4 regions of the Streptomyces graminofaciens genome follow, and region 3 is predicted to be linked to each of the others. Evidence: riboswitches for the same ligand, from Rfam matches in the RefSeq annotation. Region 3 holds a riboswitch; each other region holds the start of a gene.
What was found. Region 3 has a riboswitch for cyclic di-AMP ahead of SGFS_RS12845 (M23 family metallopeptidase). Riboswitches for the same ligand answer to the same signal wherever they lie in the genome.
Positions count from the first base shown of each region.

Region 1: linked by a shared signal. The riboswitch ahead of SGFS_RS34715 (transglycosylase SLT domain-containing protein) and the one ahead of SGFS_RS12845 (M23 family metallopeptidase) in region 3 are both predicted to bind cyclic di-AMP.
Region 2: linked by a shared signal. The riboswitch ahead of SGFS_RS46765 (C40 family peptidase) and the one ahead of SGFS_RS12845 (M23 family metallopeptidase) in region 3 are both predicted to bind cyclic di-AMP.
Region 4: linked by a shared signal. The riboswitch ahead of SGFS_RS28030 (M23 family metallopeptidase) and the one ahead of SGFS_RS12845 (M23 family metallopeptidase) in region 3 are both predicted to bind cyclic di-AMP.

Region 1 covers NZ_AP018448.1:7,905,344-7,909,910, reverse strand. Annotated here, with positions in the region: gene SGFS_RS34720 (polyprenyl synthetase family protein) at 1-672, opposite strand, end outside; cyclic di-AMP (ydaO/yuaA leader) riboswitch at 1,202-1,418, shown strand; gene SGFS_RS34715 (transglycosylase SLT domain-containing protein) at 1,421-2,227, shown strand; gene SGFS_RS34710 (HAD family hydrolase) at 2,274-3,080, opposite strand; gene SGFS_RS34705 (FAD-dependent oxidoreductase) at 3,303-4,511, opposite strand.
Region 2 covers NZ_AP018448.1:10,603,725-10,608,291, reverse strand. Annotated here, with positions in the region: gene SGFS_RS46775 (ATP-dependent Clp protease proteolytic subunit) at 2-652, shown strand; gene SGFS_RS46770 (hypothetical protein) at 660-965, shown strand; cyclic di-AMP (ydaO/yuaA leader) riboswitch at 1,450-1,621, shown strand; gene SGFS_RS46765 (C40 family peptidase) at 1,625-2,098, shown strand; gene SGFS_RS46760 (ATP-binding protein) at 2,205-2,663, opposite strand; gene SGFS_RS46755 (helix-turn-helix domain-containing protein) at 2,912-3,781, shown strand; gene SGFS_RS46750 (DUF397 domain-containing protein) at 3,792-4,016, shown strand; gene SGFS_RS46745 (8-amino-7-oxononanoate synthase) at 4,068-4,567, opposite strand, start outside.
Region 3 covers NZ_AP018448.1:2,973,082-2,977,648, reverse strand. Annotated here, with positions in the region: gene SGFS_RS12855 (tyrosine-protein phosphatase) at 1-580, opposite strand, end outside; gene SGFS_RS12850 (alpha-galactosidase) at 804-2,876, shown strand; cyclic di-AMP (ydaO/yuaA leader) riboswitch at 3,179-3,338, shown strand; gene SGFS_RS12845 (M23 family metallopeptidase) at 3,343-4,335, shown strand; partial or broken gene SGFS_RS12840 (exo-rhamnogalacturonan lyase family protein) at 4,564-4,567, shown strand, end outside.
Region 4 covers NZ_AP018448.1:6,507,914-6,512,480, forward strand. Annotated here, with positions in the region: gene SGFS_RS28020 (PrsW family intramembrane metalloprotease) at 1-88, shown strand, start outside; gene SGFS_RS28025 (aldo/keto reductase) at 154-1,098, opposite strand; gene SGFS_RS28030 (M23 family metallopeptidase) at 1,185-2,240, opposite strand; cyclic di-AMP (ydaO/yuaA leader) riboswitch at 2,252-2,415, opposite strand; gene SGFS_RS28035 (GTP cyclohydrolase II) at 2,672-3,313, opposite strand; gene SGFS_RS28040 (MarR family winged helix-turn-helix transcriptional regulator) at 3,475-4,005, opposite strand; gene SGFS_RS28045 (dihydrofolate reductase family protein) at 4,085-4,567, shown strand, end outside.

The DNA.
Region 1 (4,567 bases), 4.9 Mb from region 3:
GTCGAGCACATCGTCCGCGAGCTGGAAGGCGACCCCGAGCCGCTCGCCGTACTGCGTGAGCACGTCGACCACGGTCTCGTCCGCGCCGGCCGTCATCGCGCCGAGCCGCCCGGCCACGGCCACCAGCGACCCGGTCTTGCCGCCGAGCACATCGAGGTAGTGGTCGATCGGGTCGCGCCCGTCGCGCGGTCCGGCGGTCTCCAGGATCTGCCCGGTGACGAGCCGCTCGAAGGCCTCGGCCTGGATGCGGACGGCGTCGGGCCCGAGGTCGGCGAGGACGTGCGAGGCCCGGGCGAACAGGAAGTCCCCGGTCAGCACGGCCAGCGAGTTGCCCCAGCGCGCGTTCGCACTCGGCACGCCCCGGCGCACGTCGGCCTCGTCCATCACGTCGTCGTGGTACAGCGTGGCGAGATGCGTCAGCTCGACCACCACCGCCGAGGGGACGACACCCGGCGCGTACGGGTCACCGAACTGCGCGGCGAGCATCACCAGCTGCGGCCGGAACCGCTTGCCGCCCGCGCGCAGCAGATGCTGGGCGGCCTCCTGGATGAAGGGGACCTCGCTCTTGGTGGCCTCGAGCAGACCCTCCTCGACGGCCGCCAGTCCGGCCTGGACATCGGCTTCGAGAGCCTGGTCCCGCGCGCTCAGCCCAAACGGCTCGACGACGGTCACGAGGGTTCTCCTGTCTGCTGACGTCTGCTGACGGTCACACGGTCGGTCTAGGTCGGTCTCACGGTCGATGACATGGTTTGTCGATCTGTCGCTGCCATCACTCGAGTCAGCGTATCCGGTCACCTTTCGATCACCGCTAGCGCCCACGGGTTCGACCCGGGCGGTATCGGATCACGCCCCCTCGCGACCCCGATGCTCACGATCGGCCGATATGCCCGAATATCTACCGACTCGAACATCTCATCCCTACTATCCGAATTCTTGCTCTACATTTCACTTCGCCCGAATAGTTCCGTGAGTTGAGTCACGCGAACCCAATTCCCCACCCCGACCTTCCCACCTCTCCCGCCCTTTGCGGAAGGCAAGTTGAGCACCATTCCCCCACCCCGACCAGCCCGCCATTTCCACCAAGACCAAGGTCAAATAGCCCTTAAGCGAATTTCGGGGCTTGTTCCCGTCATGTGCTCTCGCATACGTTCACTTCGCCATCCGGACGGAACGCCGAATCCTGCCGCCGCCCGGACTCCCCACTGACCACTCATCCACGCACGGCAGGAGCGGGGGACCCAGGTAAGTCCGCCGGCCCGACTTCCCCACCGGACCGGCTCGGGGTGAAGCCGCGCGCAGTTCGCACAGCCCGGTTCCGTGCATGCACGGCCGGTCCGGTGCGCTCTGCGACCTACGCGGCCGGGCTATCTCCTGCCCGAACCCGACAGCTCACCTCGCAGGCGTCGGAGAGGAACGCACCATGCCCGGACGAGGCAAACACCGCCGCCCCAGAACCAACCCGCTCACCCGTGGCGTGGTCGCCGCCGGCACGGGAGGGGTGGCACTCGCCCTCCCGCTCACCGCCGCGACGACCGCGAGCGCCGCCCAGCCGACCCAGGCGACCGCCGCCTCCATCCAGTCGGCCGCACGGTCCGCCGTCCAGTCGGCGCCGACGGCCATACAGGTCATGCCGCGCACGTACACCGTGGTCCGCGGCGACACCCTGTCCTCCATCGCCCACCGGTACGACACGAGGGGCGGCTGGCGACAGCTCTACCAGGACAACCGCAAGGCCATCGGGAGCAACCCGCGGCTGATCCGCCCGGGCCTGAAGCTGTCGCTGAAGACGGCGAAGGCGAAGGCGACGAAGACGACGACGGCGACGACGGCGACGACGACCAGGAGCGCCACCACCTCCGCGTCGACCGGGGCGGTCAAGGCGACCCCCGCGTCCGTCACGACGTACCCGAACAACCTGGACGGCTGGATCCGCGAGTCGCTGGACATCATGGCGCGGAACGGGATCCCCGGGTCCTACGACGGGATCTACCGCAACGTCATGCGGGAGTCGTCGGGCAACCCGCAGGCCATCAACAACTGGGACTCCAACGCCGCCGCGGGCACCCCGTCGAAGGGGCTCCTGCAGGTCATCGACCCGACCTTCGCCGCGTACCACGTGGCGGGCACGGCGGACGACCCCTTCGACCCCGTCGCGAACATCACGGCGGCGTGCAACTACGCCGCCGCGCGCTACGGCTCGATCGACAACGTGTTCGGGGCGTACTAGGGCCCGCCGGGCACTGCCCGTTCCCTGTTCCCCTGGGTCGGCGGACTCAGGGGAACAGGCGTTCCAGCACCACCGCGATCCCGTCCTCCTCGTTCGAGAGGGTCACCTCGTCGGCGACGGTCTTGAGCTCGGGGTGGGCGTTGGCCATGGCGACTCCGTGGGCGGCCCAGTCGAACATGGGGATGTCGTTGGGCATGTCCCCGAAGGCGATGGTCACCTCCGGGGTCAGCCCGAGGTGCTCGGCGGCGAGCGCGAGGCCGGTGGCCTTGGTGATGCCGCACGGCTGGAGCTCGACCGTGCCGGGCCCCGACATGGTGACCGTCGCCAGCGAACCGACCGCCATGCGTGCCGCCGACGCCAACTCGTCGTCGGACAGATAGGGATGGCGCAGCAGCACCTTGCTGATGGGCTCGCACCACAGGTCGTCCCGGCGCGGCACGCGGACGGCGGGCAGCGTGGGGTGCGGCATGAGGTAGCCCGGCTCGATCAGGGTCAGGCCGTCGACCCCGTCCTGGTCGACGGCGGCGTACACCTGTCCGACCTCCGCCTCGATCTTGCCGAGCGCGGTCTCGGCCAGCTCCCGGTCGAGGGTGACGGACCAGAGCAGCCGGTCCGCGCCGACGTCGTACAACTGCGCGCCCTGTCCGCACACCGCGAGCCCCCTGCTGCCGAGGTCCTCCAGCAGCGGTCGCACTCTCGGCGCCGGCCGCCCCGTCACCACGAGGTGCTGAGCACCGGCCCCCGTGGCCCGCGCCAGCGCGGCGAGGGACCGGTCGGAGAGCGTGTCGTCACTGCGCAGGAGCGTTCCGTCCAGGTCGGTGGCGATGAGCGAATATGCGGTGGGAGCGGCCATGATCAGAGAATACGGATGCGGCGCCCCATCGGTTCGACGCGTACCGGACGACGTCCGGTATCCCGACCCTCACACGGCTCCCCCTCGTCAACACCCCTTTCCCGAACCGCTGTTCACCCGAGCGGCTGCGGACCGCGCTCCCAAGGGGCGCGGGGAACCGCGCGATCAACCGCATGCGAGCCGCCGCCCGCGAACCGCAGCCCCACCCGGGCTCACGCCGACTCACCCATGCGCGGCGGCCAAGTGCCGAGCCAACCGCGGCGAAGCGAACCCCGTCCCACACACGAACCGCATCACCGGCCCGTACGACGCCGCCGCGGGCAACCCCGTGAAGTACAACCCCGCCATGGAGGACCGGAATCCCGCACCCAGCCTCGGCGTCCCCCGGCTCACCGCAAGCTCCGTACGCAGCTCGTGCCCGAGGAAGCCCATCGCGCCGAGGTCGACGCGATACCCCGTGGCCGCGATGACGTGATCGGCGGACAGCTCCTCCATGCGGCCCTGGTGGCTCCGCACGGTGAGCAGCGGACGCCCGTCGACGACACCGGCCCGCACGACCCGCGCCACCTCCCGTACCTGGACGTGGCGTTGGAACCGCTCGCGCAGCCACCACGCGCCGAGCGGGCCGAGCACCCGGCGGACCAGGTAGTGCCGGGTGGCTTCGGGCAGGTGGCGGTACGGCTGCGGGTAGTAGCTGAGCGCGTACAGCGACCAGGCGCGGCCGAAGGGGGACTCGGGGCGCAGCCGGGGCTGCTTCCACGGGGGCGCGCCGAAGTCCACCGCGCCCCGGCCGCGCGCCACCACGCGCACCTTGGCGCCGGCCTCGGCCGCCAGTACCGCGGTCTCCAGGGCGGACTGGCCCGCGCCGACGACGATCAGATCCTTGCCGGCGAACCGGGCGAGGTCGTGGTGCTGGGAGCTGTGCGAGACGGGCCCGGTGGGGGTGGGTCCGTCGACGGCGGCCCCCGCGAGTTCACCCGGAAGGTGGGCGAGCCCGAAGAGCCCACTGGCCACGACGACGGCCCGCGCGGTGAACAACTCGCCCGAGTCCAGCTTCAGTTCGAATCCGGCACCTTCAGTACGACCGCGGTCCACGGAGACGACCCGCACCCGCTCCAGCTCGGGCACGAGCCGCTGCTGGAACCACTCCCCGTAGGCGATGAACGTCTCGACGGGGATGATGTCCTCGTCGGTCACCAGGCGCGGTATGCCCGCCGCGTCGCAGTAGTCGGCCAGGGTGTTTCCGCGTTGCGGGGCGTCGATGCCGGACGCTGCCGGGGTTGATTTCAGGAGCATCCCGGCGGGCATGTTGTCGCGCCAGCTCACCATGGGTTCGCCGAAGACACGTACCGGAATGCCCCGCGCGCGCAGATGCGCGGCGGTGGACAGACCGAACGGCCCGGCACCGATGACTGCTACCGGTTGAATCACGAAGTCCCTCCCCAGGACGCGATGTGCGTACTTCGTGTGGTGCGTGTGGTGCGTGT
Region 2 (4,567 bases), 7.6 Mb from region 3:
AATGGACCGACCGTCAGCCCGTTACGTCCTGCCCGAGTTCACCGAGCGCACGAGTGCGGGGCACCGGACGCTGGATCCGTACTCGAAGCTGCTGGAGGAACGGATCGTGTTCCTCGGGACGCCGATCGACAACACCTCGGCCAACGACGTGATGGCGCAGTTCATGCACCTCGAGTACCAGTCACCGGACCGCGACATCTCGCTCTACATCAACTCCCCCGGCGGCTCGCTCCGCGCGATGACGGCGATCTACGACACCATCAGCTTCGTCACCTGCGATGTGGAGACGATCTGCCTGGGGCAGGCGGGGTCGTCCGCCGCGGTGCTGCTCGCGGCCGGCACACCGGGCAAGCGGTACGTCCTGCCCGGCGCGAGGGTGGTGATCCGCCAGCCGGCGCTCACCGAGCCGATCGAGGGGCAGACGAGCGACCTGGCCATACGCGCCGAGGAGTTGGCGCGCGACCGCCGGATGCTGGAGGAGCTGCTCGCGCGGCACACGGGACGCGACCCCGAGCAGGTCCGCGCCGACATCGAGCGGGACAAGTTCCTCGACGCGCAAGGAGCGGTGGAGTACGGGCTCGCCGACGGAATCGTCCCGAGCCGCAAGACCTCGCGCACCCTCCCGGGCGGCACGTCCCCCGGCGCGAGGTGAGCCGCCGATGGTCCCCGAACTGCCGCCGCTGCCCGCCCTCACCCGCGCCGAGGCGGAGCTGATCGACCGCTACCTCGACGTCGTCGACCTCCTCGGCCGGATCAATCCCGCACGCCCCGGCGACACCTATCGCGGGCTGCGGGCGGCGCAGGCTCTGGTCGCAAAGGCGCACGCGCTGCGCGACGCACTTGAGTTGATGCACAGCCGGGGCGAACATGAAGTGCATGCCGCAACCATGGCGCGGGCCCTGCGCGTCCTCGACGGAGAACGACGCGCGGCCCGGGTCACCCTGCCGCCCGATTCCGACAGTTGATCCGGCCGCCCCGAAGCCGCGTGAAAGCCACACCGAAGCGCTCCGTCCACACCCGCACGAAGCCGCGCCGACCAAGCCGAACTCACCCGAATTCGAACCGGTCTGAACCGATCCGGGGTCGCCGGCCGTACTGATGGGCCGAGGAGACGTCCGGACCAGTTGGCATACGGACCGGATGTCGTCACTCGAAAGGCCTAGCGGGGCATCCTCCCCGAAGGCCCTTCGCAGTTGCGCAACGCGCCTACGTCAGGGCCGGAATGATTTGTTCCGGTGCAGGTGCGGGGCTCCTCGACCGGGTGGACAACAGCACCGAAAACACCCTGTCCACCCGATCGGGCGAGTGGTGAGTAAGGCCACAAATCCCCGATTCCGTTGGGATTTTCCGGCTTCGGTGCGTCAAGATCCCTTCCTGACGACAAGCCCCCGCCACAGCGGCGGGGCGATCCGGGTGGACGCCGAGTCCTGCCGCCGCCCGGATGACCGGTCGACAGGAGTGCATCGGCAGGAGTGGAGGACCCAAGCACGACGGGTCGCCGGAACGGTCACGCCATGACCGGGCCGAGCAGCCCTTGGGGTGAAGCCGCGTCACGCGGCCGGGCAACTTCGCCAGCCCGAATCCGACAGGTCATCCTTCACAGGCGGCTGACGAAGGGTTGCGCATGACTGCGCTGAATCGTGTCCCGTCGCTGTTGACCCGGGCCGGCACGGCCTCGGCTCTCACCATCGCCGCCGTGGGCGGCAGCATCCTGGCCCCGGGCGTCGTATCCGACGCCGAGGCGGCCACACCGGCGTCGAAGGCACTACAGGTCGCGGCTTCGAAGAAGGGTTCCCCGTACAAGTACGGCGCCACGGGCCCGGGCAGGTTCGACTGCTCAGGGCTGACCCTCTACTCGTTCAAGAAGGCGGGCAAGAAGCTGCCCCGTACTGCTCAGCAGCAGTACAACAAGACGAAGCACATCTCATCGAGCAAACGCACGCTCGGAGATCTCGTCTTCTTCCACTCGGGCTCGAACGTCTACCACGTCGGTATCTACGCCGGGAAGGGAAAGATCTGGCACTCGCCGAAGACGGGTGACGTCGTGAAGCTCGAAAAGATATGGACGAAGAGCGTCTGGTACGGCCGGGTCGTCTGATCCGCCGCTGACGGGCGGTGGCGGCGCGTCCTGCCGCCGCCCGCTCCACACCGGACACCGGCCCTCGCGCGACAGCACCGAGGGCCGCTGTCGTCCCACGGCCCCTTCAGGGCTCCTGCTGTCCGCCGGCCCTGACCGGCTGTACCGGCGCCGCCCACGGCAGCTCGATCGCCACCGTCTTGCCGCCCTCCCGCGTGGGTCTGACGCTCAGCCTGCCGCCGCACTCGGCGGTCAGCCAGCGGATGATGACCATGCCCCGGCCGTTGTCCTGCTGGACGGCGGCGGGCAGACGTTTCGGAAAGCGCGGATGGCTGTCGGTGACACCGATGTGCAGCCGCTCGTCGCGGTCGAGCGCGAGGTCGACGGTGAAGGTGGGCGATTGACCGAACGTGTGCTGGACGGCGTTGGTGGCGAGTTCGGACACGATCAGGCGCACGGTGTCGGCGGTGTCCGTGTCGCTCGGCAGGCCCCATTCGGCCAGCACGTTGGCGACGTATCTACGGGCAGCGGACACCGAGGCGGGATCGCTCGGCAGAGTGACGGATGCTTCCTGGTGGTCTGCCATGGCGAGGTCGTCCCTTTCCCACGGGACCGGTGTCCGACACGGAGCGGTTGGTTCGAGTACGGTCCCGGAACTGGTGCTTCGCGCCAGAGTGCCATCACCTGGGCCACAACGAGTGGCGATCCACCAAGATATGCATATATCTGTCGCTCGAAGCGGTGAACTCTCCGACGGCCGACCGTATTCGGGTGGACTCTCGGTCCATCCTCTGCGTCACCCGACCAGCACGCGCCGGGCGGAAGGAGAAACCCATGCAATACGGTCCGGCGGTACGTCGCCGCAAGCTCGGCGCCGAGCTACGTGATCTGCGCACCGGGGCCGGCCTCACCAGCACCCAGGCCGCCCGGCTCGTGGACTGGCACCAGTCCAAGGTGAGCCGGATCGAGACCGGCGCCAGCGGGGTGAAGCCGGCGGACGTGCGGGTCCTGCTGGACGCATACGGGATCGACGACTCCGAGCTACGGGAGTTGCTCCTGGCGCTCGCCGGCTCGGAGGACGGCGGCGGGCGGCACAACTGGTGGCACGCGTACCGCGGGGTACTGCCGCCGACGTACCGCGATTTCATCAGTCTGGAGTCCCAGGCCAGCGGGATGCGGACACTGGAGACCTCGGTGGTGCCCGGGCTTCTGCAGATCCCGGAGTACGCCCGGGCGGTCACCCGGGCCGCGGTGGAGGGGCTGGAAGACGACAAACTCGACGCCCTCGTGGAGGTACGGCTCGCGCGGCAGGACGTCCTGCGGGCGGATCCGCCGATGGAGCTGAGCGCCGTGCTCGACGAGGCGGTTCTCCGGCGTGAGGTGGGCGGACCCGAGGTCATGGCCCGTCAGTTGCGCCGACTGGCCGAGGCCGCGGCGCTTCCCCAAGTGCGGCTGCAGGTGCTGCCGTTCACTGCCGGGGCGCATATCGGCATCACCGGGCCTTACGTAATCTTCTCATTTCGGAGCACATCCGATCTGGACGTCGTTGTTCTCGACCACTTGACGAGTAGCCTCTACCTCGAGCGGAAAGAAGACCTCAAGGCTTATGTGGAGGCCTTCGACACCCTTCAGATCCACGCCCTTTCGCCCGAGGAATCGTTGGATTACATCGCCGGACTGGCCGAGTCGGCCGACGGCGCGTAAGGAGGCACCAATGTCCGCACTGCCTCGGAACGTACCCACCAGTACCGCGCTGCGCGGTGTGCGATGGGTGCGCAGCAGCCGCAGCACCGGAATGAACAACTGCGTCGAGACCGCCCGGCCGTGCCCCGGCCCCTGGGCCGGACTGGTCGCCGTACGCGACTCCAAGAACACGGCGGGGCCCGCCCTGCTGTTCGCCCCCGGAGCCTGGGAGGGGTTCCTCACCGCGCTTCGGTAAGCGAGAGCGCCCAGCACCATCGCCCTTGGCGAGCACGGCCGGGACGCCGACTCACGGTCGCGTATCGCCGATGATCCCCACGGCTCGGTCGATCTGCCCCTCGGTGAGATCCGCGCGGGCGGTCAGCCGCAGCCTCGAGATGCCGTCGGGCACGGACGGTGGGCGGAAGCAGCCGACGGCGAGCCCCGCCGTACGGCAGTCCGCCGCCCATCGCACCGCCTGATCCGCAGACGGCGCGCGCACGGACACCACGGCGGCGTCGGGCCGCACCGCTTCATGGCCCGACGCCGTCAGCCGTGTGTGCAGTTCCCTCGCCACCTCACGGGCCCGCGCGGCCCGCTCCGGCTCACGGCGCAGCAGCCTGAGCGCGGCCAGGGCGGCGCCGGTGGCGGCCGGGGCGAGGCCCGTGTCGAAGATGAACGTACGGGCCGCGTTGACCAGGTGGTCGATGACGTGCGCCGGGCCGAGGACGGCGCCGCCCTGGCTGCCCAGGGACTTCGACAGCGTGACCGTCACGACGACGTCGGGGGCGCCCGCGAGCCCCGCCGCGT
Region 3 (4,567 bases):
GGTGCTTGGCGTTCGACTCCAGGTAGTCGGCGACGACGGCCTCGCGCTCCACCCCCACGGCGAGCAGCGTCACCGCGATGGAGAGACCCGCGCGGTCCTTGCCGGCGGCGCAGTGCATCAGGGCGGGCACGCTGTCCTCGGCCAGCGCGTGCAGCACCCGGGAGTGCTCGGCCGTGCGCTGCTTGACGATCGCGCGATAGGAGTTGATCATCCGGTCCGCCGCCTTGCCGCCGTCCAGCAGGGCGCGCAGCTGGTCCAGGTCGCCGTCGCGGACCATCTTCCAGAACTCGGCGCCGTCCGCCGGGTCGGTCAGCGGCAGGTTCAGATTGCGCACGCCGGGCAGCTCGACGTCCGGGCCCTCCAGCTTCTGGTCCGCCGCGTTCCGGAAGTCGAAGATCGTGTGCAGGCCCAGGGAGGCAAGGAACGCGCTGTCCTCGTCGGTCGCGTGCGCGAGGTGACCGCTGCGGAACAGCACTCCGTGGCGCACACGCCGGCCGTCCACGGTCGGCAAGCCGCCGACATCGCGGAAGTTGCGCACTCCGGTCAGCTCGGGCTCGGTCGACGGGATCTGCTGCGTCACTGGGGCTCCTCCCCTCCGCCCGTCGGCGCCGATCGTCGACGGACACGCACTCGGCAATGAGGCGCGCACTCGACGATACGACATAGGTTCCTACGGCAATGAGTTGTCCACAGGTGCCGAAGGGGCACTCGCCGACAGTTGTCCACAGGCGCCGTCACGGAGCCGCGGCGGCCTGCGATGATGCTGAGGCTTGATCGCACCTGTTCGAATCTGTGAGGGCTTGATGTTGGAAATCGGCGCTGATGGCCGGACCTGGCTTCTTTCGGGGCCTACGAGCAGTTACGCCCTGCGGCTCACGGAGGCCGACGAGCTGCTGCATCTGCACTGGGGCCCACGGATGGGGCTCCCTGACGCGGAGGAGCTGGCCGCCAGGCAGCAGCTGCCGTACTGGCCGTTCGAGGCCCCGGTCGACGGACACGAGGAGTACCCCGTCGAGGGCGGCCCCCGCTTCGTGCGCCCGGCCCTGTTTGTGCGCACGGACACGCGGCGCGGCACCGAGTGGACCTTTGAGGCCTACGAGGCCGACGGCGACGAGCTGCGGCTGCGGTTCGCCGACGACGGGCTCGGGATCACGCTCCACTACCGGATGCGTGACGATGTCGTCGAGCGCTGGGTGACCCTCGTCAACGAGGGGCCGTCGGTCGAGCTGCTGCGGGCCGACTCGGCGACCTGGACGCTGCCGCCTCGCGAGGAGGCCTGGCGGCTGTCCCAGCTGCACGGGCGGTGGGCGGCCGAGTCCCGCCTGGTCCGCGGGGACCTCACCTACGGGGAGAAGGTCATCGGCAGCCGGCGCGGCCACACCGGGCATCAGCATCTGCCCTGGGTCGCCCTCGACACCGACGCCACCGAGGAGCGCGGCGAGGTCTACGGTTGCGCCCTCGGCTGGTCGGGCTCCTGGCGGATCGCCGTGGCCCAGCTCCCGGACGCGCGTGTGCAGATCACCGGCGGCGCCGGATACGACGAATCGGGCCTGCTGCGGCTGGAGACCGGCGAGACGTTCACGACGCCCGTCTTCGCCGGGTTGTGGAGCGACGGCGGCCACGGCGGCGCCAGCCGCGCCTGGCACGCGTACCAGCGGGCGTATGTCATCCCGGACGCGGACCAGGACCGGCCGGTGCTGTTCAACTCCTGGGAGGCCACCGAGTTCGACATCTCCGAGGAGCAGCAGGGGGCGCTCGCGCGGCGGGCTGCGGCCATCGGTGTGGAGCTGTTCGTGGTCGACGACGGCTGGTTCGGGACCCGGACCAGCGACCGGGCCGGACTCGGCGACTGGACCCCCAACCCGGACCGCTTCCCGCAGGGGCTGAAGCCGCTCGCCGACTATGTGCACGCCCTCGGGATGCAGTTCGGCATCTGGGTCGAGCCGGAGATGGTCAACCCGGACAGCGAGCTGTACCGCGCGCACCCCGAATGGGCACAGTTCCATCCGGGACGAAAGCGGACGGAGCTACGCAATCAGCTCGTCCTCAACCTCGCGCGCAAGGACGTCCAGGAGTATCTCTGGGAGCAGCTGCACGGGCTCCTGTCCAGCGCGCCCATCGACTACGTCAAGTGGGACTTCAACCGCTGCTTCACGGACGCCGGCTGGCCCGGGGAGCCGTATCCGCAGAAGCTGTGGGTCGAGCACGTGCGCGCCTTCTACGCCCTCCTCGACCGGCTGCGGGCCGCGCACCCCGGCGTCGCCTTCGAGTCGTGCTCGGGCGGGGGCGGCCGGATCGACCTCGAGGTCATGGCCCGCACGGACCAGGTGTGGACCTCCGACAACACCGACCCGCTCGACCGGCTCGCCATCCAGCACGGCTTCAGCCAGATCCATCCGGCCCGGGTCATGGCCGCCTGGGTCACCGACAGTCCGAACAACCAGCTCAACGGGCGGGTCAGCTCGCTGCGCTTCCGCTTCGTCAGTGCCATGGCGGGCGTGCTCGGCGTGGGCGGCGACCTCACCGAGTGGACGGAGGAGGAGCTGGCCGAGGCGCGGAGCTGGGTCGAGCTCTACCGCGAGATCCGGCCGGTCGTGCAGCGCGGCGACCTCTACCGGCTGCGGCCGCCGGCCGGCGGACTGAGCGCCGTGCAGTACGTGTACGGCGACGAGGTGGTCGTCCTCGCCTGGCTCCAGGCCCAGCACTACGGCGAGCCGCTCGCCCCGGTCCGGCTGCGCGGCCTCGACCCGGACAGGACGTATGAGTGTCGCGAAACGGGCGAAACGTACCGAGGGGCGGTGCTGTTGCATCACGGACTGCGGACAGGGCTCCGCGGTGACTTTGATGCGAAGGTTGTCCGACTGCGTCGCACTTGAGCGTTGTGTCCGAAATGAAGCTTTAATTCCAGCAAGCCCTGGAATAAAGCCTACTGGGCCGTAGGTGCGTGAGCAGCGTCATATTCGTGACGGTCCGTTGCCGTCATGTCCACGTAATTCATGCGTGTTTCCAGGGGGGTTGCGAAAAGCGCGAGAACGCTCATTTACGGAGCGTGATCGATAATTCGCATAAGGATCAGATAGGAAGACGCACAGGTAATCCCAATAGTTGTCTCTTGAGCCGCAAGTCGCTTACGTTCGGCCTCAATCCGGACGGACGCCCAATCCTGCCGCCGACCGGAGCCGTATACCGACCCGATCCACGGCAGGAGCGGGGGACCCACAGGTAGTCCCGCCTGTTCCGGTCTCCGGAACAGGCTAGGGGTAAAGCCGTGCGCGAGCACGGCCGGGCATCTCCAGTCCGCACCCGACAGCTCACCTCGCAGGCGCCGGAGAGGAATTCGTCATGCCCGCGAAGGGTAAGCACCGCCGTCCGAAGTCCCAGCGATTCACCCGCTCGATCGCCGCCGCCGGAACGGGTGGTGCCGCGCTCGCCCTCCCGCTGATGGGTGCCGCCGGCGCCCACGCGGCGACGCCGACGGCCGCCGTTTCCGGCGTTTCCGAGAAGACGGTCTCGATCGCCGCGGCGAAGGCCGCCGCCGAGCAGAGCGCACGGCTGGAGCAGGCCGAAAAGGCCGCTCGGGCGGAGAAGACCGGCACCAAGAAGTCGAAGACGAAGACCTACTCGGTCAAGATCGGCGACTATCTCGCGAAGATCGCCGAGGAGCAGGACGTCGACGGCGGCTGGAAGCGGATCTACGCGGACAACCGCCAGGCGATAGGTTCCGACCCGTCGCTCATCCACCCGGGCCTCAAGCTCACCCTCGGCGGCAAGGCCGCGTCGAGCAGCGCGCCCCAGTCCTCGACGCAGCGTCAGTCGTCGCAGTCCTCCAAGCCCGCCGAGTCGTCGAAGACCTCCGAGTCCTCGAAGCCCGCCGAGTCCGCCGCGGAGGAGTCGACCTCCACCACGCAGACCTCGGAGTCCAGCAACTCCGGCTTCACCCTGCCCATCGAGGGCGCCACCATCGGCACCGCCTACAAGACGGCGGGCAGCATGTGGTCCAGCGGCTACCACACCGGTGTCGACTTCGTGGCCCCCACCGGCACCGCCCTCAAGGCCGTCGGCGCGGGTACCGTCGTCTCCGCCGGCTGGGGCGGCGCGTACGGCAACCAGATCGTCATCAAGCTCGCCGACGGTTACTACGCCCAGTACGCCCACCTGTCCTCGATCGGCGTCTCCGCCGGCCAGTCGGTGAGCGCGGGCCAGCAGATCGGCCTCTCCGGCGCCACCGGCAACGTCACCGGACCGCATCTGCACTTCGAGATCCGGACGACGCCGGACTACGGCTCGGACATCGACCCGCTGGCGTATCTGCGGCAGAAGGGCGTCAGCGTCTGACGCACCCGCTCCCTGCCGAGAGGATCAGAAGGCCGGACCCCCGATCCCCGGGGTCCGGCCTTCGGCACGCCCGGATCGGTGGGGTCGCGGCCCGGCCCGGGCGAATCATGATCATCGTGTTGCGGTCTTGTGGCATGGCTGACCGAAGTATCGACAGTCGTGCGACCGTGAGGACACAGTGATCTCCGCAAGCGCTTTCTATGCCTTCGGAGGTCCTCTGTGTCCGGTGTGT
Region 4 (4,567 bases), 3.5 Mb from region 3:
GTGGCACGGCTACGGGTACGCCCCGGCGGCGGCGTACGGGGCGAGGCCGGCGATGCCGTATCCCGCCTACAACCCCTATCGGTCGTAGCGCAGTCGCAGGGCGTTCGGCACCGCCGGGGAAGCAGCAGGTAGGACCGAGAGGGCTGCGGAGAACTACTCCGACGCCTCCGTCAGCTGCTTCAGCTCCTCGTCGGTCAGCGTCAGCTCCGCCACCTTCAGCAGGGCCGGGAGCTGGTCCACCGTGCGCGCGGAGGCGATGGGGGCCGCCACCGTCGGCTGGGCGGCGAGCCAGGCCAGGGCGACCGTGGCGAGGTCCGCCTCCCGCGACTCGGCGATCTCGTCCAGGGCGGCCAGGACACGGAGGCCCCTGGGGGTGTCGAGGTAGGCGCCGGCGCCCTCGGCGCGCGGGCTGTCGACCGTCGTGCCGAGGCGGTACTTGCCCGTGAGGAAGCCCTTGGCGAGGGCGAAGTACGGGACGGTGGCCAGGCCCGCGTCGGCGGCCACGGTCCGCAGCGGGCCCTCGTAGGTGTCGCGGGAGACCAGGTTGTAGTGGGGCTGGAGGGCCACGTAGCGGGCCAGGCCCTCGCGGTCGGAGAAGTCCAGCGAGGCCTTCAGTCGCTCGGGGGTGATGTTGGAGGCGGCGATCGCGCGGACCTTGCCCGCCTTCACCAGCTCGTCGAGGGCGGTGACGATCTCCTCGACCGGCACCTCGGGCTGGTCGAAGTGGGTGTAGTAGAGGTCGATGTGGTCCGTGCCCAGGCGGCTGAGGGAGGCGTCCGCAGCCTTCTTGATGTTCGTCGCCGTCAGGCCCCTGTACTCGGGGTGCTGGCTCACCTTGGTCGCGATGACCACGTCGTCGCGGTTGCCGCGGGCCCTGACCCACTTGCCGATGATGGTCTCGGACTCACCGCCCGTGTGGCCCTCGACCCAGGCCGAGTAGGAGTCCGCGGTGTCGACGAAGTTGCCGCCGGCGGCCGCGTAGGCGTCGAGGACGGCGAAGGACTGTGCCTCGTCCGCCGTCCAGCCGAAGACGTTGCCGCCGAGGGAGAGGGGGAAGACTTCGAGGTCGGAGGAGCCCAGGGGGCGAAGAAGGGTCATACCTTTCGGCAACGCCAAGACCGGACGCCCGCATTCCGAGCGCCCGGCCAAGGGATGTCAAAGCTTTGTGAACCAGGGGCCCCGGGTCAGGGGTTGAGGCCCTTGCTGCGCAGCCACGCCGCCGGGTCGATGCCGCTCGCGGCGCCGCCGGGGTGGACCTCCAGGTGGAGGTGGGCGCCCGTGACGTTGCCGGTGGCGCCGACGCGGCCGATGACCTCGCCGGTGGCGACCTTCTGGCCGACCTTCACGCCGATCGAGGACTGGTGGGCGAACCACAGCTCGGTGCCGTCGTCGAGGGTGAGGACGGTCTTGTAGCCGTACGAACCGTCCCAGCCGGCCTGCGTGATCGTGCCGCTGTGGACGGCCTTGATCAGGGTGCCGGTGGGGGCGGCGAAGTCGAGACCGGTGTGGTAGCCGGAGGACCAGTACGAGCCGGCCTGGCCGAAGGTCGAGGTGATGGTGTACGAGGAGGTCGGGAGGGTGAACTGCCCGGCCAGCTTGGCGAGGCGCTCGCTCTCGGCCTTCGCCTCGGCCTTCGCCTCGGCCTCCTCCTCCGCCTTCTTCTTCTCGGCGGCGGCCTTCCTCTCGGCTTCCTTCTTCTCCTTGGCGGCCTGCTCGGAGGCCTTCTTCGCGGCCTCGGCCTGCGCTGCCTCGGCGGCCTTCAGGTCGACCTGGTCCTGCTGGGACTCGGCCTGCTGCATGATGCGGGCGCGCAGCGCCTCACCGGCGTTCGCGTTGCCCTGCTCTGTGTCGGCGGCGATCAGGCCGGCGCTGCTGAGCGGGGTGGTGGAGCCCTGCGGCTCCTCGTCGGCCTCGTCCTCGAAGACCGAGCCGACGTTCGGCATGTCGGGCATCGAGATGGAGACGGGGGGCTTGCCGGTCTGCGCACTGGCCATACCGCCCGCGCCGACGGCGGCTATGACGCCGACGCCGAGAACCGTGGAGCTGCGGGCGAGTCCGCCACGCTGCTTGGCGACACGGTGCCGGCCGCGGACGGGGCGAGTGGACTCCGCGGTGGGGTTCCACTCCTGCCAGGGGCCCTCGTTCTCGCTGTTGTAGCTGCCGTAGCCGAACGTGCGGCTCTCGCCGCCGCGTTGGCTCGGAACGGACGGGGCTTCGGTCGCAGGCCGGTTTGACGCCACGTGGGCGTACTCCTTTCCTTCCTTCTCGCCTACCGGGTTAGCTGACGGGTTCGGAGCAGGAAGGTCTCCTACGCGCGTAAACCTGCCGTGTTTCCACGGCGGCTTCCGTGCGATTCACCCCAGGGTGGTGGTTCCCCGGTTCCCGTACAGGTACGGGATTCGGCGCGTGCGCACGGAGCCGACTCTTGTGACGGCTGGGACGACCGCGCTGCGTTATCGAACGTTAATAGACGCGTGGGTCGTATTCCAAGCGGTTCTCGTTGATCATTAACGCTTCTTGGCCTGGACTTACAGGTCACGAGGGGCGGAAAACGGGCGAGTTGACCACCCTTCACCGCTCTCGATCATCCTCGTCTCATTTGACACTACGTCAGTTGTGATGCGCAGGGGGATGGAGTGGTCACCGAAAGTGAAGAAGCCGTGAGGAGTCCTCAGCCCGCCGTCAGCTCCGTCAACTCCGCGAGCGGCAGCGTGTGCTGGGTCTGGAGGACCTTCGCGCGGAGGTAACGGACGTTGTGGGCGGTGGTGAAGACACCGGTGGGGACCCGGTCCCGGACGCCGACGCCCAGATCGCGCAACTGCTGCGCCTTGTCGGGGTTGTTGGAGAGCAGGTCCAGCTCGTCGACACCGAGGGCCGTCAGCATCTGGGCCGCCGCCGTGTAGTCGCGGGCGTCCTCCGGCAGCCCGAGGGCCGCGTTCGCCTCGTACGTGTCGAGGCCCTGGTCCTGGAGGGCGTACGCGTCGAGCTTGTTGTAGAGGCCGATGCCCCGACCCTCCTGGCGGAGGTAGAGGAGGATGCCACCCCGGTCGGCGATGCGCTCCACCGCCTCGCGCAGCTGCGGGCCGCAGTCGCAGCGGGCCGAGCCGAAGACGTCGCCGGTCAGGCACTCGGAGTGCAGGCGGACGAGCGGCGCGGTGCCGGGGGCCGGGTCGCCGAGGACGAGCGCGAGGTGTTCCTGACCGTCGACGAGGCCGTGGAACGTGACCAGTTCGGCGTCGACGCCGTAACCGTCGTGGAAGCGCAGCGGTACCCGGACGCGGGCACGCTGGGTGGCTGCGGGGAAGTCGGGCATGCGGTTCTCCGGTCCAGGTGCGGGTTGCCCGTCGTGTTTCAGATTTGAAGCACAACGCTCAGAGGGACTCTATCCCCTGCTTCAAATTTCAAGCAACCCGTTTGGAGGAGGATCACACTTCCGCCACGGAAGGAATTTCGCGAGGGATTTTCAGGCGCCGATCACTCGCCCGACGACGAACACGACCGGCGGCGCCACGGCAGCTCGGCCGAGCCGCTCGCCCGCGGACCCTCGCCCCGATCGCCCTGTATCGCGGCCGCGATGCCCGAGCAGATCTCCTCCAGCTGGGTGATCTGTTCCGGTCCGAGGTGGTCGAAGACGGCCTTGCGGACCGTCTCGACATGGCCCGGCGCGGCCCGCTCCAGCAGCGCCATGCCCTCGTCGGTGAGCACCGCGACACTGCCCCGCTTGTCCCACTGGCAGTCCTCGCGCCGCACCGCGCCGTCCTTCTCCAGCCGCGTCACGACATACGTCAGCCGACTGCGCGTGATCTTCAGTCGCTCGGCGAGATCGGTCATCCGCATCCGCCGGTCCGGCGCCTCGGAGAGGCCGGCCAGCACGGAGTAGTAGAGGTGCGACATCCCGGCCTCCTGCTGGAGCTGCCGGTCGAGCGCGTCCTCGAGGAGAGTGGCGGCGGCGACGTACGCGCGCCACGCACGCTGCTCCTCGGGGGTGAGCCAGCGGGTCGTCATGCCTACAGTGTAGGGAGATAGTGTTTAAAACTTGAATCACTGCCTGCTGTAAGACCGACCACCTTCAGGGAGCGCGTCCATGCCCCAGCCCTACGTCCTGCTGTCCGCCGCCGTCTCCCTCGACGGCTACCTGGACGACACCGGGCCCGGACGGCTGCTCCTGTCGGGCCCCGCCGACTTCGACCGGGTCGACGAGGTGCGCGCGGGCAGCGACGCCATCCTGATCGGCGCCGGCACCCTGCGCACCGACAACCCCCGGCTGCTGGTCAACTCCCCCGAGCGCCGCGCGGCCCGCCTCGCCGCCGGGCTCCCGGAGTATCCGCTGAAGGTCACGGTCAGCGCGTCCGGCGACCTCGACCCGGAGGCCCGGTTCTGGCACACCGGCGGCGAGAAGGTCGTCTACACGACGGACGAGGGTGCGAAGCGCCTCACCGAGGCCGGGATCGCCGCCGACGTCGTGCCCCTCGGGTCCGACCTGCCCTGGCCGGCCGTCCTCGCCCACCTCGGCGACGTACGTGGCGTCCGGCGCCTCATGGTCGAGGGCGGCGGCCGGGTCCACACC